Regions from separate parts of the Klebsiella africana genome, predicted to be linked through region 1. Evidence: riboswitches for the same ligand, from Rfam matches in the RefSeq annotation. Region 1 holds a riboswitch; each other region holds the start of a gene.
The links. Region 1 has a riboswitch for thiamine pyrophosphate ahead of thiM (hydroxyethylthiazole kinase). Riboswitches for the same ligand answer to the same signal wherever they lie in the genome.
Positions count from the first base shown of each region.

Region 2: another riboswitch for thiamine pyrophosphate. It lies ahead of tenA (thiaminase II); the one in region 1 lies ahead of thiM (hydroxyethylthiazole kinase).
Region 3: another riboswitch for thiamine pyrophosphate. It lies ahead of thiC (phosphomethylpyrimidine synthase ThiC); the one in region 1 lies ahead of thiM (hydroxyethylthiazole kinase).

Region 1 is NZ_CP084874.1:1,669,958-1,674,287, forward strand. It holds gene LGL98_RS08050 (LysR family transcriptional regulator) at 1-726, shown strand, start outside; gene LGL98_RS08055 (universal stress protein) at 723-1,145, opposite strand; TPP riboswitch at 1,330-1,427, shown strand; gene thiM (hydroxyethylthiazole kinase) at 1,462-2,235, shown strand; gene thiD (bifunctional hydroxymethylpyrimidine kinase/phosphomethylpyrimidine kinase) at 2,232-3,032, shown strand; gene LGL98_RS08070 (GntR family transcriptional regulator) at 3,075-3,821, shown strand; gene LGL98_RS08075 (PfkB family carbohydrate kinase) at 3,795-4,330, opposite strand, start outside.
Region 2 is NZ_CP084874.1:2,469,983-2,474,312, forward strand. It holds gene LGL98_RS12040 (ABC transporter ATP-binding protein) at 1-646, opposite strand, end outside; gene tenA (thiaminase II) at 643-1,338, opposite strand; TPP riboswitch at 1,407-1,508, opposite strand; partial or broken gene LGL98_RS12050 (BamA/TamA family outer membrane protein) at 1,729-2,833, shown strand; gene LGL98_RS12055 (putative outer membrane beta-barrel protein) at 2,852-3,796, shown strand; gene LGL98_RS12060 (DUF4056 domain-containing protein) at 3,862-4,330, shown strand, end outside.
Region 3 is NZ_CP084874.1:4,952,129-4,956,458, reverse strand. It holds gene thiC (phosphomethylpyrimidine synthase ThiC) at 1-1,195, opposite strand, end outside; TPP riboswitch at 1,282-1,406, opposite strand; gene rsd (sigma D regulator) at 1,459-1,956, opposite strand; gene nudC (NAD(+) diphosphatase) at 2,050-2,823, shown strand; gene hemE (uroporphyrinogen decarboxylase) at 2,864-3,928, shown strand; gene nfi (deoxyribonuclease V) at 3,941-4,330, shown strand, end outside.

The DNA of each region.
Region 1 (4,330 bases):
TCGGCGGTTACCCTGACTGAACTGGGGGCGGCGATTCTACCCCATGCCCAGCGGATCCTCAGCGTGGCGCAGGCGGCCTTTTTCGATATGCAGCAGATCGTCGAGGCAGGCGGCGACGGGACGGTACGCATCGGTCTGGTGCCGTCGGTCAGTTCGCTGCTGTTTCCGCTGTTGCCGCAGACTTTGGCCCAGGCCTTTCCGCGTCTGCGCATTGAATTTCACGATCAGACCAACGATGCGCTTATCCAGGCGCTGCTGCGCGGCGAGATTGATTTTGGTATTGGGGCGATCGACAGCTCACTGCCTGCTGAACTGCTGGTCTATCCGCTGCGCGAAGATCCCTTCGTGGCGGTGCTGCACCGTGACGATCCGCTGGCCGCGCAGGCGCACTTGCCGTGGAAACAGCTGGTGGGGCGGGATATTGCCGTGTTCTCGAAAGGTAATATTCAGCGGCTGGTGGCGGCATTAGTCGAGAGCCACCGCCTGACGCTGACCACGCGCTATCAGGTCGACTATATCGAAACCCTGTATGGCCTGGTGCGCTCGCGCTTAGCGGTGGCGATTCTGCCGGCGCTGTACACCACCCATCTGCAGGACCCGGCGCTCAAGGTCGCCCAGCTGCAGCAGCCGGCGCTCACCCGCACAGTGGCCCTGATGCGCGGCCCGCAGGCGCTGCCCCCGCTTATCGAAGCCTGTTTTTCCCTGCTGCAGGCCGAATTGCGCTAGGGCAGGTGCTTGATCAGCACGTCTACGGTTAAGTGATTGATGTACTCCAGAGAGTGTGAGGAAAGGACGCCCAGCAGCCGGTTATGGTGCCCGGCAATAATTAAATCGATCTGCCGCTGTCGAACGCAGGTTTCGACGTCTTCGAAGCGGCGGGTAGTCACCAGCGAGAGGGTATCCACCGGCAGGGAGACAGTGCAGGCCAGCTCGTTGAGCAGGGCCCTGGCCTGGATCACCTCCTGTGAAACCTGATCGTCGCGCAGGCTGTCGGAAACATAGTTCAGCGCCCGGTAGTCGGTGCTGATGTGGGCGATGGTGATGCGCATGCCGTTCTCTTCTGCCATTCTGGCGGCATGCTGGAGCAGCGGGACGCCGTCCTGGCTGCTGTTAATCAGTACCAGCGCATGGTGATAAACGGCCATGGCGTATATCCTCGGTAGGCTAAATAGCGCATGATGCCATTATTTTCCGCTCGCCAGCAGCGGAATGCAATCCCGTCCGGTCGCTTGATGAGCATGATGGCCGCGATGGTGTCGTTGCAGGGCTAAAGGCTTGTTGTATGAACCGGTGAGTTGCGGTAAATTCCACAACGCTTAACAATTTCACTATTTTGACTCGGGGTGCCCTTCTTCATTGAAGGCTGAGAAATACCCGTACCACCTGATCTGGATAATGCCAGCGTAGGGAAGTCAGAGACCGCAGGGTCATTGCTTCTACCTCGTCTGGCGGGAGCAAACTATGCCTGAGCTGTTGAATCCCGCGCCTGTCGCGCACCTGCGCCATCTGCTGCGCGCCCATTCCCCCCTTGTGCACTGCATGACCAATGACGTGGTGCAGACCTTTACCGCCAATGTTCTGCTGGCCGTTGGCGCCTCGCCGGCGATGGTCATCGATCCCCGCGAAGCGGCGCAGTTTGCCGCTATCGCCGATGCGCTGTTAATTAACGTCGGTACCCTGACTGAAGATCGTGCCGTGGCGATGCGCGCCGCGGTGGAGCACGCCCGTCAGGCCGGCAAGCCCTGGACGCTGGATCCGGTGGCGGTCGGCGCCCTGACCGTGCGCACGGCCTTTTGTCATGAGCTGCTGGCCCTCCAGCCGGCGGCCATTCGCGGCAATGCTTCTGAAATTCTGGCGCTGGCCGGGATGAGCGCCGGCGGGCGCGGGGTGGATACCACCGATACGGCCGCCGCGGCGCTGCCGGCGGCCCAGGCGCTGGCCCGCCAGTTGACCACCATTGTGGCGGTTACCGGCGAGGTGGATTACGTCACCGACGGCGAGCGGGTGCTCAGCGTGGCGGGGGGCAATCCGCTGATGACCCGGGTGGTGGGCACCGGCTGCGCGCTGTCGGCGGTGGTGGCGGCGAGCGCGGCGCTGCCGGGAGACCGGCTGGAAAACGTGGCCGCCGCCTGCGGGCTGATGAAGCAGGCCGGGGAGATCGCCGCCCGTCAGGGAGGCCCAGGCAGCTTTATTCCGGCGTTTCTCAACGCGCTGTATCAGGAGGTGCAGGAATGAAACGCATCAACGCCCTGACCATCGCCGGCACCGATCCCAGCGGTGGGGCCGGTATTCAGGCCGATCTGAAAACCTTCTCCGCGCTGGGGGCCTATGGCTGCTCGGTGATCACCGCCCTGGTGGCGCAGAATACCCGCGGCGTACAGTCGGTCTATCGCATCGAACCGGATTTTGTGGCGGCGCAGCTTGACTCGGTGTTCAGCGATGTGCGTATCGATACCACCAAAATCGGCATGCTGGCGGAGACCGATATTGTGGAAGCTGTGGCCGAGCGGCTGGCGCGCTACCGGGTGGCCAACGTGGTGCTGGATACCGTCATGCTGGCGAAAAGCGGCGATCCGCTGTTGTCGGCCTCGGCGGTGGAGACCCTGCGTCAACGATTGTTGCCGCAGGTGTCATTGATCACCCCGAACCTGCCGGAAGCGGCCGCGCTACTCGATGCCTCCCATGCGCGTAACGAACGGGAAATGCTGGAGCAGGGGCGGGCGCTGCTGGCGCTGGGCTGCGGCGCGGTATTGATGAAGGGCGGCCATCTCGACGATGCCGAAAGCCCGGACTGGCTCTTCACCCGTGAAGGGGAACAGCGGTTTACCACGCCGCGGGTACAGACTAAAAACACCCACGGCACCGGCTGCACGCTCTCCGCCGCGCTGGCGGCGCTGCGCCCGCGTCGCAGCAGCTGGGCGGAGACAGTGCAGGATGCCAAATTGTGGCTTTCCGCGGCGCTGGCTCAGGCGGATACGCTGGAAGTCGGAGAGGGATTTGGTCCGGTGCATCATTTCCACGCGTGGTGGTAATGCGTATACTGGCAGCAGAAACGGCGGCCAGGAAAAAGATAAATGGAACAAGCGCATACCCAGCTTATCGCGCAACTGATTGAGCGCATTTCTGCGGCAGATAACACGCCGCTGTATATGAAATTTGCGCAAACAGTGAAGAATGCTGTGCGCAGCGGGATTCTGGAGCATGGCAACATTCTGCCTGGCGAGCGCGATCTCAGCCAGTTGACCGGCGTTTCACGGATTACGGTCCGCAAAGCAATGCAGGCCCTCGAAGAAGAGGGGGTGGTGACGCGCGCCCGCGGATATGGAACGCAGATCAACAATATCTTCGAGTACTCGCTCAAAGAAGCGCATGGTTTTTCGCAGCAGGTGGTTTTGAGTGGGAAAAAACCGGATACGCTATGGGTCAATAAGCGTATGGTGCCTTGTCCGGAAGAGGTTGCGCAGCAACTGGCCATTGCGGTTGGCAGTGAGGTTTTTCTGCTTAAGCGCATTCGCTACGTCGATGAAGATGCGGTTTCTATTGAAGAATCATGGGTTCCTGCCCATCTCATTCATGATGTGGATACTATCGGTGTTTCGCTGTATGACTATTTCCGTAGCCAGCATATTTTCCCCCAGCGCACGCGCTCACGGGTGAGCGCCCGAATGCCAGACGCGGAGTTTCAGGCACACATTCAAATGGACGCCAAAGTGCCGGTACTGGTGATCAAGCAGGTAGCGCTTGATCAGCAGCAACGGCCCATTGAGTACAGCATCAGCTATTGTCGAAGCGATCTATATGTCTTTGTGTGCGAGGAGTAACGCCTCACGCGATGGGGCGCAATCACCGCCACGGTGTCCCACAACCCAGGACGCGACCGCGTTGCCCAGCAGTACCGCATCCGCCAGCGGCCAGCCAGACGCCAGCCCTGCCAGCATACCGCCGGCGTGGCTGTCGCCCGCACCAATGGTATCCACCACCGTGGTGGTAAAAGCAGGTATGCAGCCGCAAGTCCCGGCGTCGAAATACCATGCGCCGTCTTTATCATGGCGGACCACCACCGGCGTGGCGAAACGTTCAACCCATTCGGCGCCAAAATCTTTCACATCGCGGCGTAATGCAAACCGCGTGGCGGCAATGTCCGCTTCCTGGCGATTGAGTGACACCAGAGGATGGCAGGCCAGTATGCGGGCCATTAAGTGGTCGGGAATATCGTCGATGCGTGGACCAAAATCGATAAACGGCGTCACGTTTTCCAGACTTTCCAGCCACCGCACCAGCAACTCGCCGCACGGGGCGGCTAACTGATAGCCTGAAAGATAAACCAGGC
Region 2 (4,330 bases), 800 kb from region 1:
TGCCGGCAAGGTGATGGCTGTCATCGATGTCGCCGTGAGCCGTCGACAGCACCAGTAGGCGGTGGCTTAGCCGGCAGGCCTCCAGCGGATCGTGGGTGATCAGCACCACCGTGCGACCAGCCAGCAGGGTGGCTGCCAGGGTCTGAATGCGCGTGCGGGTGAGGGTGTCCAGCGCCGAGAACGGTTCATCCATCAGCACGATGGGGCGATCCTCATACAGGGTGCGCGCCAGCGCGGCGCGCTGACGCATACCGCCGGAAAGGGTTGCCGGTCGGGCGTCGGCGCAGGATGAAAGCTCAACCTGTTCAAGCAGGGCGGCGACCCGGTCATGGTCCACTTTTTCACCGCGCAGCCGCGCGCCGAGGGCGACGTTGTCCCGGACGCTCAGCCAGGGATAGAGCAGATCCTTCTGCCCCATCCACGCCAGACGGCCCTGAATCGGCTGCCCATCGCTGGCGACCACTGCTCCGCGGGTGGCGGGCGCCAGGCCAGCTATCACCCGCAGTAGACTGGTTTTTCCCGCTCCGCTGGCACCGAGCAGCGACACCCACTGCCCGCCGGGGATCGTCAATGACAGGTTATCGAACAGCCGACGGTCGCCGAAATGCAGGCTCAGGCCGCGAACCTCGATACCCGGCGCCGTCACGCCCGGGCCTCCGCCGCCGCGTTCAGGCCCATCTGCCAGAACTGCGCCTCAAGGCGGGTGGCGGTGGTGAAAATCTCGCTCAGCGCAGTGATCCGGGCCTCGCTCCCGCGCTGCTGCCACACCGTTTCCAGCAGCGCCAGCGCGGCGTTGACGCCCTGCAGATAACCTTCATCACCATAGTTGTGGATCCATGAGGCGTAGGGGTTATCGGTCAGCCGGGTGGCGGGATGATGCAGCAGGCCGAGACCGATCTCCGCATAACCGGCCACGCAGGGCATCAGGGCAACCAGCAGATCCAGGGCGTCACCTGAATGGCCAATATCCAGTACATAGCGGGTGTAGTTCAGGGTTTCCGGCGCTTCAGGCTCAGCGGCCATCTCCTGCTCGCTAATCCCCCACTGGGCGCAATAGCCGACATGCAGCGGCAGTTCGTTGAGGATGGCCGTCATTGAGGCTGCCGCGGCCCGCATTTCCGGCAGCGTGCGCAGTTTACTTACCAGCAGCGCGTAGCTGCGGGCAAAGTGAATTAGAAACAGATAATCCTGGGTCAGGTAGCGACGAAACGCGCTTTTCGCCAGCGTCCCATCGGCGAGCTGTTGGACAAAAGGATGCGCCACATAGTGCTGCCAGTCAGTGGCGGCCAACTGGCGTAAACGGCCATATAGGCCATGGCTAAAAGCGGGAACGATCACAGGACCTCCATTTATTCAGGGGAGATCCGGGCGTGCAGGGGTGTGAACAGGCAATGGCGGTAATGCTGGCAAAATTGCCGACCCGTCCCTTCGCTGGCATGACCCAGATCAGGTTCAAAGGGTTCGGCTTGCGCCATCTCAGCCCTCACGGGACACCCCTCGGTAGCGTTATGTTATACGACATTCACCTTTTGAATACAATCACCGCGCCAGCCGGCAAAGCGAAAGCGGTTTTCTGTGATAGCCAGCACTTTTTCATTTAAAAATAGCTGAAAAACAGGCGGCTACGCGTTGGTGGCTATTATCCGGTTACGTTATATTTTCACTATCCTGTTGCGTTAATCCTGTTCGCCACGCGTGTCGTGCGTGCCCCAAAGCCCCGGAGTGAGCATGAAATTCCCGCTGTCCACGCTGGCGCTTGTGTTCCTGTTGTGCCCGCCAGGCGATGCCGCCGGTCTCTTCGATGTGGAAGATGGCATGCTCGATATGAGTCAGTATCTGGCTGAGAACCGTTACGGTTTTCTGCCGGTGCCGCTGGCGATAACCGAGCCGGCCATCGGCTATGGCGGCGGACTGTTTGGCCTGTTTTTACACGGGAAAGGCAGCCGGGAGGGCGGGCAGTTTATTCCTCCACCGCTCACCGCTTTTGGCGGGGCCGCCACGCAGAACGGGACCTGGTTTATTGGCGGCGGCCATCGCCACACCTGGCAGCATGACCATATTCGTTACCTGGCAGGAGCCGGCTACGCTAACGTGAATCTGGATATTTATTCCGGCGACACGGGCGTATTCAGCCATGCTAAACCGGTGCAGACGCAGACCAAAGGCGTCGCCGCGCTGCAAAAACTGCTGTTCCGCGTGGGCGACACGCCGGTATTCCTTGGGGCCTCCCAGGTGTATACCCGGGCGGATGTCTCAAGCAACAACCCGGTGGTCAACCGGGTGTGGCAACACGTTCTCGGTCAGAACAGCAGCTCTTCGGCGCTGGGGGTGGTGGCGGAATATGACACTACCGATAATATTTTCTATCCTCAGAAGGGGTTAGCGCTGAAGGGAGAATATCGCTTTTTCCGTTCGCTGCTTGGGGGCGATTATCACTACAACACATTCTCGCTGGATGGGAAGGTGTTTATTCCGCTCAGTCACACGCTGACCCTGGCGGTCGCGGGCAATTATCAGTCATTAACCCATCATGATAGCCATCTGATGCCGATGGCCCGTCCCTCTATCGCGCTATCGCTACCAGGGCGACTACGTGGCCACGGCGCAAACCCAGCTGGCCTGGGCAGTCACTCCGCGCTGGATCCTGCAGGGATTTGTGGGGGCGGGGAGCGCCGCGGAGGCGGCGGATACCCTATGGGAACAGTCAGAGGTGGCGTGGGGGGCCGGTTTTCGCTACCTGATTGCCCGGCAGTACGGTTTACGTACCGGGATTGACGTGGCGTTCAGTGAGCATGAGCAGGCGGTCTATTTCAATGTCGGTTCGGGTTTATAACTACCTATGAGAATAAAAATGAGAGCATCCGGCGCGGTGTTAACGCTGTTGTTAGCGGCCTGGGGCACGTCGGCTGCGGAGCCGGACGAGAACGACAGTTATTTTCCGATATGGGGCGATGAGGCACGCGCCAGGGGATATTCCCTTCCGTTACCCTACGGCGTCAACCTCAGCTATATGAATATCCGTCAGGATATCATGGTCGACAGTATTACCTTTTCCGGGCTTAAGCTCGGTAACCATCCTATCCCCAGCGATATGTTCGCCATCGATGCCGGACATACCCGTGAGAAGAGCAAAACGGAAAACCTGCGTCTCGACATGTGGGTCTTTCCGTTTCTCAACGTTTACGGGCTGGTGGGGCATACCCGCGGATCGTCCGTCTCTCAGGTCTCTGTGGATTCAGATCCCTCGCAGTTTCGTGGCCTGGACCGGGCGATCGCCGGCGCGGTTCATCAGCTTTATCAGAGCGGAAAACTGCAGGACATTGATTTCACGCTTGATTTTAAAGGCACCACCTGGGGTACCGGCTTTACCCTTGCCGGGGGATACGGCAACTGGTTTGGGTTAGTAGACACTAACTACACCCGTACCGATTTCGATATTCTCGACGGCAGTATCTCGGCGGTCACCGTTTCGCCGCGCGTCGGCTATCGTTTCAGTTTTCAGGGGATCGACGGGCCATCCCACCTCAGCCTGTGGGTCGGAAGCATGTATCAGGACGTGCAGCAGGAGTTCAAAGGCGATCTCGCCGATCTACACATGCCGCCAGAACTTCAGCCGCTTATCGCCGCAGTCAACAAAGACGGCGAGGGCAAATTTGACGTTAAGCAAAAGCTGACCTCGCCGTGGAATATGCTGATTGGCGCCCAGTATGAAGTCACCAAAAACTTTAACGTGCTGACAGAATTTGGTTTTAACGAGCGCAATAGCTTCTTTGTCTCCGGTGAATACCGTTTTTAACTAAAACCGCAGGCGCCATCTGCCGGTAAGATGCGCGCTCTTTTCTTGCTGTGGAGAGGCTGTTGATGCGTAAAGCCTTCTGGCTGTTATTCGCGCTGGCGCTGCCGGCGCTGGCACAGGACCCGGTGCTGCCCGCCGTGACGACGATCCATCCGGCGCCTACCCTGAGTGAGCTGCCGCCGCCTGAGTCGCTGCGGCCGTGCTGCGCGTTTGGTTATGACCTGCACGTGCGCGCGGTGGGCATCCCCATCCCGGTGTACCAGATCGGTAATGTGCTGACCCTGGACACCCTGGGCAAGCATCATTACAACGACAGCGCGCTCGGGGCGGTGAAAAACTTGCTGGGGCTGAGCGAAGAACAGAACGGGCTTATCTATACCCGGCGCGGCGGGTTTATTGATATTGCCCATGTGCGCGATACAGCGGACTACACCTTCTATCTGTTTAATCGTATTGCGCCGACGCTGGGTCAGGCGGGGCGGATCTTCTACAGTGAAGAACTTGGCGTGCGCCGCGTGCAGTTGAATGCTTTTA
Region 3 (4,330 bases), 2.0 Mb from region 1:
CGGGGCGCAGGCCATCGCCCAGCGACAGCGAAACGTCATAAGCGGCGCAGATTTCGCAGATTTCGCGGAAGTGCTGGTAGAGGAAGTTTTCCTGATGATGCGACAGGCACCACTTAGCCATGATTGAGCCGCCGCGCGAAACGATACCTGTCAGGCGCTTCGCCGTCATCGGCACGTAGCGCAGCAGCACGCCGGCGTGAATCGTGAAGTAGTCGACGCCTTGCTCGGCCTGTTCCAGCAGGGTATCGCGGAAGGCTTCCCAGGTGAGGTTCTCGGCGATGCCGTTGACCTTCTCCAGCGCCTGGTAAATCGGGACGGTACCAATCGGCACCGGGCTGTTGCGCAGGATCCACTCTCGGGTTTCGTGGATATAGCGGCCGGTGGAGAGGTCCATCACCGTGTCGGCGCCCCAGCGGGTTGACCAGACCAGTTTTTCCACCTCCTCTTCGATGGAAGAGGTCACCGCCGAGTTGCCGATATTGGCATTCACTTTCACCAGGAAATTGCGGCCGATAATCATCGGCTCAGACTCCGGATGGTTGATGTTGGCGGGGATGATGGCGCGCCCGGCGGCCACTTCATCGCGGACAAACTCGGGGGTAATGTTTTCCGGCAGGCGGGCACCGAAGCCTTCTCCGGCATGCTGCTGGCGCAGAATCTCGCTGCGGATACGTTCGCGCCCCATGTTTTCGCGAATGGCGATGAATTCCATCTCCGGAGTGACGATCCCCTGACGGGCATAGTGTAGTTGCGTCACACATTTCCCGGCGACGGCGCGTTTGGGGGTCAGCAGGCCGCCGAAGCGCAGTTCATCAAGGCCATCGTCGGCCAGCCGCGCTTTGGTATAGGCCGAGCTACGTTCGCTGAGCGGCGCGCAGTCGTTACGCGCGTCGATCCACGGCTGGCGCAGCTTTGCCAGCCCCTGGCGGACATCAATGCTAATATCCGGGTCGCCATACGGGCCGGAGGTGTCATATACCGGGATCGGTTCGTTGGTTTCGTACCGGGGATTATTTTTATCGCCGCCGACAAGGGTCGGGCTGAGCTGAATTTCACGCATCGGGACGCGGATATCAGCTTGTGAGCCGTGAACATAGATGCGGCGTGAATTGGGAAAAGCGGTACCTGCCAGCGTATCAATGAATCGCTGCGCGTGCTCGCGTTGTTCCCGACGGGTTAGTTTGGTAGTAGACATAGCGCATTCCAGTTAAAAAAGGAGATGGCTTGTCAGACGACGGATGGAGTAACAGATGCGACCAGTCCAGAACGGACAGGTGCGACCAGCAGTTAACTCTTGTTCCCTTCGCAGGTATTAGCCTGATCAGGTTCCGCGGATCCCGAATTAACGGTCTCAGCCTTTTCCACGTTAGCCTGCACATGGAAAATAGGCACTCCGACAAGATGAAATCCCTCCGCAGAGGGATAATGTACGTAAATTACTCGTTAACGGTTCACAACTCAAGCGGTCGGCGCAATATTATCGTGCACGTCATTGCTCAGATTATGGGCGACGGCGAGGGCGATCAGTTTATCTTCCAGCGCGAAACGCGCCTCAAGCGACTCGCCGATATCCGACAGCGCCTGCTGAAATTCGAGGTAGTTATCGTGATCGATAGCGTTTTCGAGGCAGGTATCGTAGTAATCCATCATCTGCTGGGTATTGGCTTCCAACTGCGGATAAAGCCGGGTGGCGGCTAAAAGTGGGGTATCGCCTTCCATTTCGCCAATAATGCGTTCATAAATACTAAAATGACCGGATGAGAGGTAATCCACCAGACTTTGGCAAAAGTCATCCAGCGCCTTTTCGTTTAGCCGCATAAATGACTCTTTGCCCGGTTTCAGGCCAACCAGATTGTAGTAAGCCACGAGCAGATGCTTACGCACTTGTAGCCAGCGATCGACCAGTTCATTACTACCGCCAACGCGCTCCGTCAGATTTTCCAGCTGGTTTAGCATGATTGACTCCGCTAGTTTTGATTTAAATCTGCTCACCATAATGTAAATATAATGTTAACAACATGCCAGTGAAGCAAAGGTAGTGCAATAGATATGGATCGTATTATTGAAAAATTAGATCGCGGCTGGTGGGTTGTCAGTCACGAACAAAAATTATGGTTGCCTGGTGGAGAATTACCACATGGCGAAGCGGTTAATTTCGATCTTGTCGGCCAGCATGCGCTGCATATTGGCGAATGGCAGGGCGAATCGGTATGGATGGTGCGCCAGGATCGCCGCCATGACATGGGATCGTTGCGCCAGGTGCTGGATCAGGATCCGGGCCTCTTCCAACTGGCGGGGCGAGGGATCCAGCTTGCCGAATTTTATCGATCGCATAAATTTTGCGGCTACTGCGGCCACCCGATGCATGCCAGCAAAAGCGAATGGGCGATGCTGTGCAGCCACTGCCGTGAACGCTACTATCCGCAAATTGCCCCCTGCATTATCGTCGCCATTCGTCGCGACGATTCGATCCTGCTGGCGCAGCATACCCGCCATCGTAATGGTGTCCATACGGTGTTGGCCGGATTTGTCGAAGTTGGCGAAACCCTTGAGCAGGCGGTGGCCCGCGAGGTGATGGAAGAGAGCGGCATCAAGGTGAAAAATCTGCGCTATGTGACCTCTCAGCCGTGGCCGTTCCCGCAGTCGCTGATGACCGCCTTTATGGCGGATTATGCGGATGGCGATATCGTGGTCGACAAAAAAGAGCTGCTGACCGCGGACTGGTATCGCTATGACAATCTGCCGCTCCTGCCGCCGCCGGGGACGGTGGCGCGCCGGCTTATCGAAGATACCGTCGCGATGTGTCGGGCAGAGTTCGAGTGACATGTTACACTGGGCGTATCAACGCTAAAGGAATGTAAAAATGACCGAACTGAAGAACGATCGTTACCTGCGCGCGCTGCTGCGTCAGCCGGTTGATGTCACCCCGGTGTGGATGATGCGCCAGGCGGGCCGCTATTTACCAGAGTACAAAGCCACCCGTGCGCAAGCGGGCGACTTTATGTCGCTGTGTAAAAATGCCGAGCTGGCCTGCGAAGTGACGCTCCAGCCGCTGCGCCGTTACCCGCTGGACGCGGCGATCCTCTTTTCGGACATCCTGACCATCCCGGACGCCATGGGCCTGGGGCTGTACTTTGAGGCAGGGGAAGGTCCGCGCTTCACCTCGCCGGTAAAAAGCAAAGCCGATGTCGACAAGCTGCCGATCCCGGATCCCGAGCAGGAACTGGGCTATGTAATGAACGCCGTGCGTACCATTCGCCGCGAACTGAAAGGCGAAGTGCCGCTGATCGGCTTCTCCGGCAGCCCATGGACGCTGGCGACCTACATGGTCGAAGGCGGCAGCAGCAAAGCGTTCACCGTGATCAAAAAGATGATGTATGCCGAACCGCAGGCGCTGCATGCGCTGCTGGAGAAGCTGGCGAAAAGCGTCACCCTGTATCTCAACGCGCAGATCAAAGCCGGTGCGCAGTCGGTGATGATTTTCGACACCTGGGGTGGGGTGCTGACCGGCCGCGATTACCAGCAGTTCTCCCTCTACTACATGCATAAAATCGTCGACGGCCTGCTGCGGGAAAACGAAGGCCGCCGCGTGCCGGTGACTCTGTTCACCAAAGGCGGTGGTCAGTGGCTGGAAGCGATGGCGGAGACCGGCTGTGACGCGCTGGGTCTCGACTGGACCACCGATATCGCCGACGCTCGCCGTCGCGTAGGTCACAAAGTGGCGCTCCAGGGCAATATGGACCCGTCGATGCTCTATGCGCCCGCTCCGCGTATTGAAGAGGAAGTGGCGACCATTCTCGCTGGATTTGGCCAGGGTGAAGGCCACGTCTTTAACCTTGGTCACGGTATTCATCAGGATGTTGACCCCGAACATGCGGGCGTTTTTGTTGAGGCTGTGCATCGTCTTTCCGCACCCTATCACCAGTAGGAGATAAGCCCTATGGATTTAGCCGCACTCCGTACCCAACAGCATCAATTAGCCGCGTCGGTCGAGCGTGCGGATCGACTGGATCGCGACCCGCCGGCGTTGATCGGCGGCGCGGATGTCGGGTTTGAGCAGGAAGGGGAGGTCACCCGGGCCGCCATGGTAGTGCTGACCTGGCCTGAACTTGAGCTGGTGGAGTATCAGGTGGCGCGCGTCGCCACCTCTATGCCGTATATTCCCGGCTTTCTCTCATTTCGTGAAACGCCTGCGCTGCTGGCGGCGTGGGAGCAGCTTTCGCAAAAGCCGGACCTGCTCTTCGTTGACGGCCACGGCATTTCCCATCCCCGGCGGCTTGGCGTCGCCAGCCATTTTGGTCTGATGATTGATGTACCGACCATCGGGGTG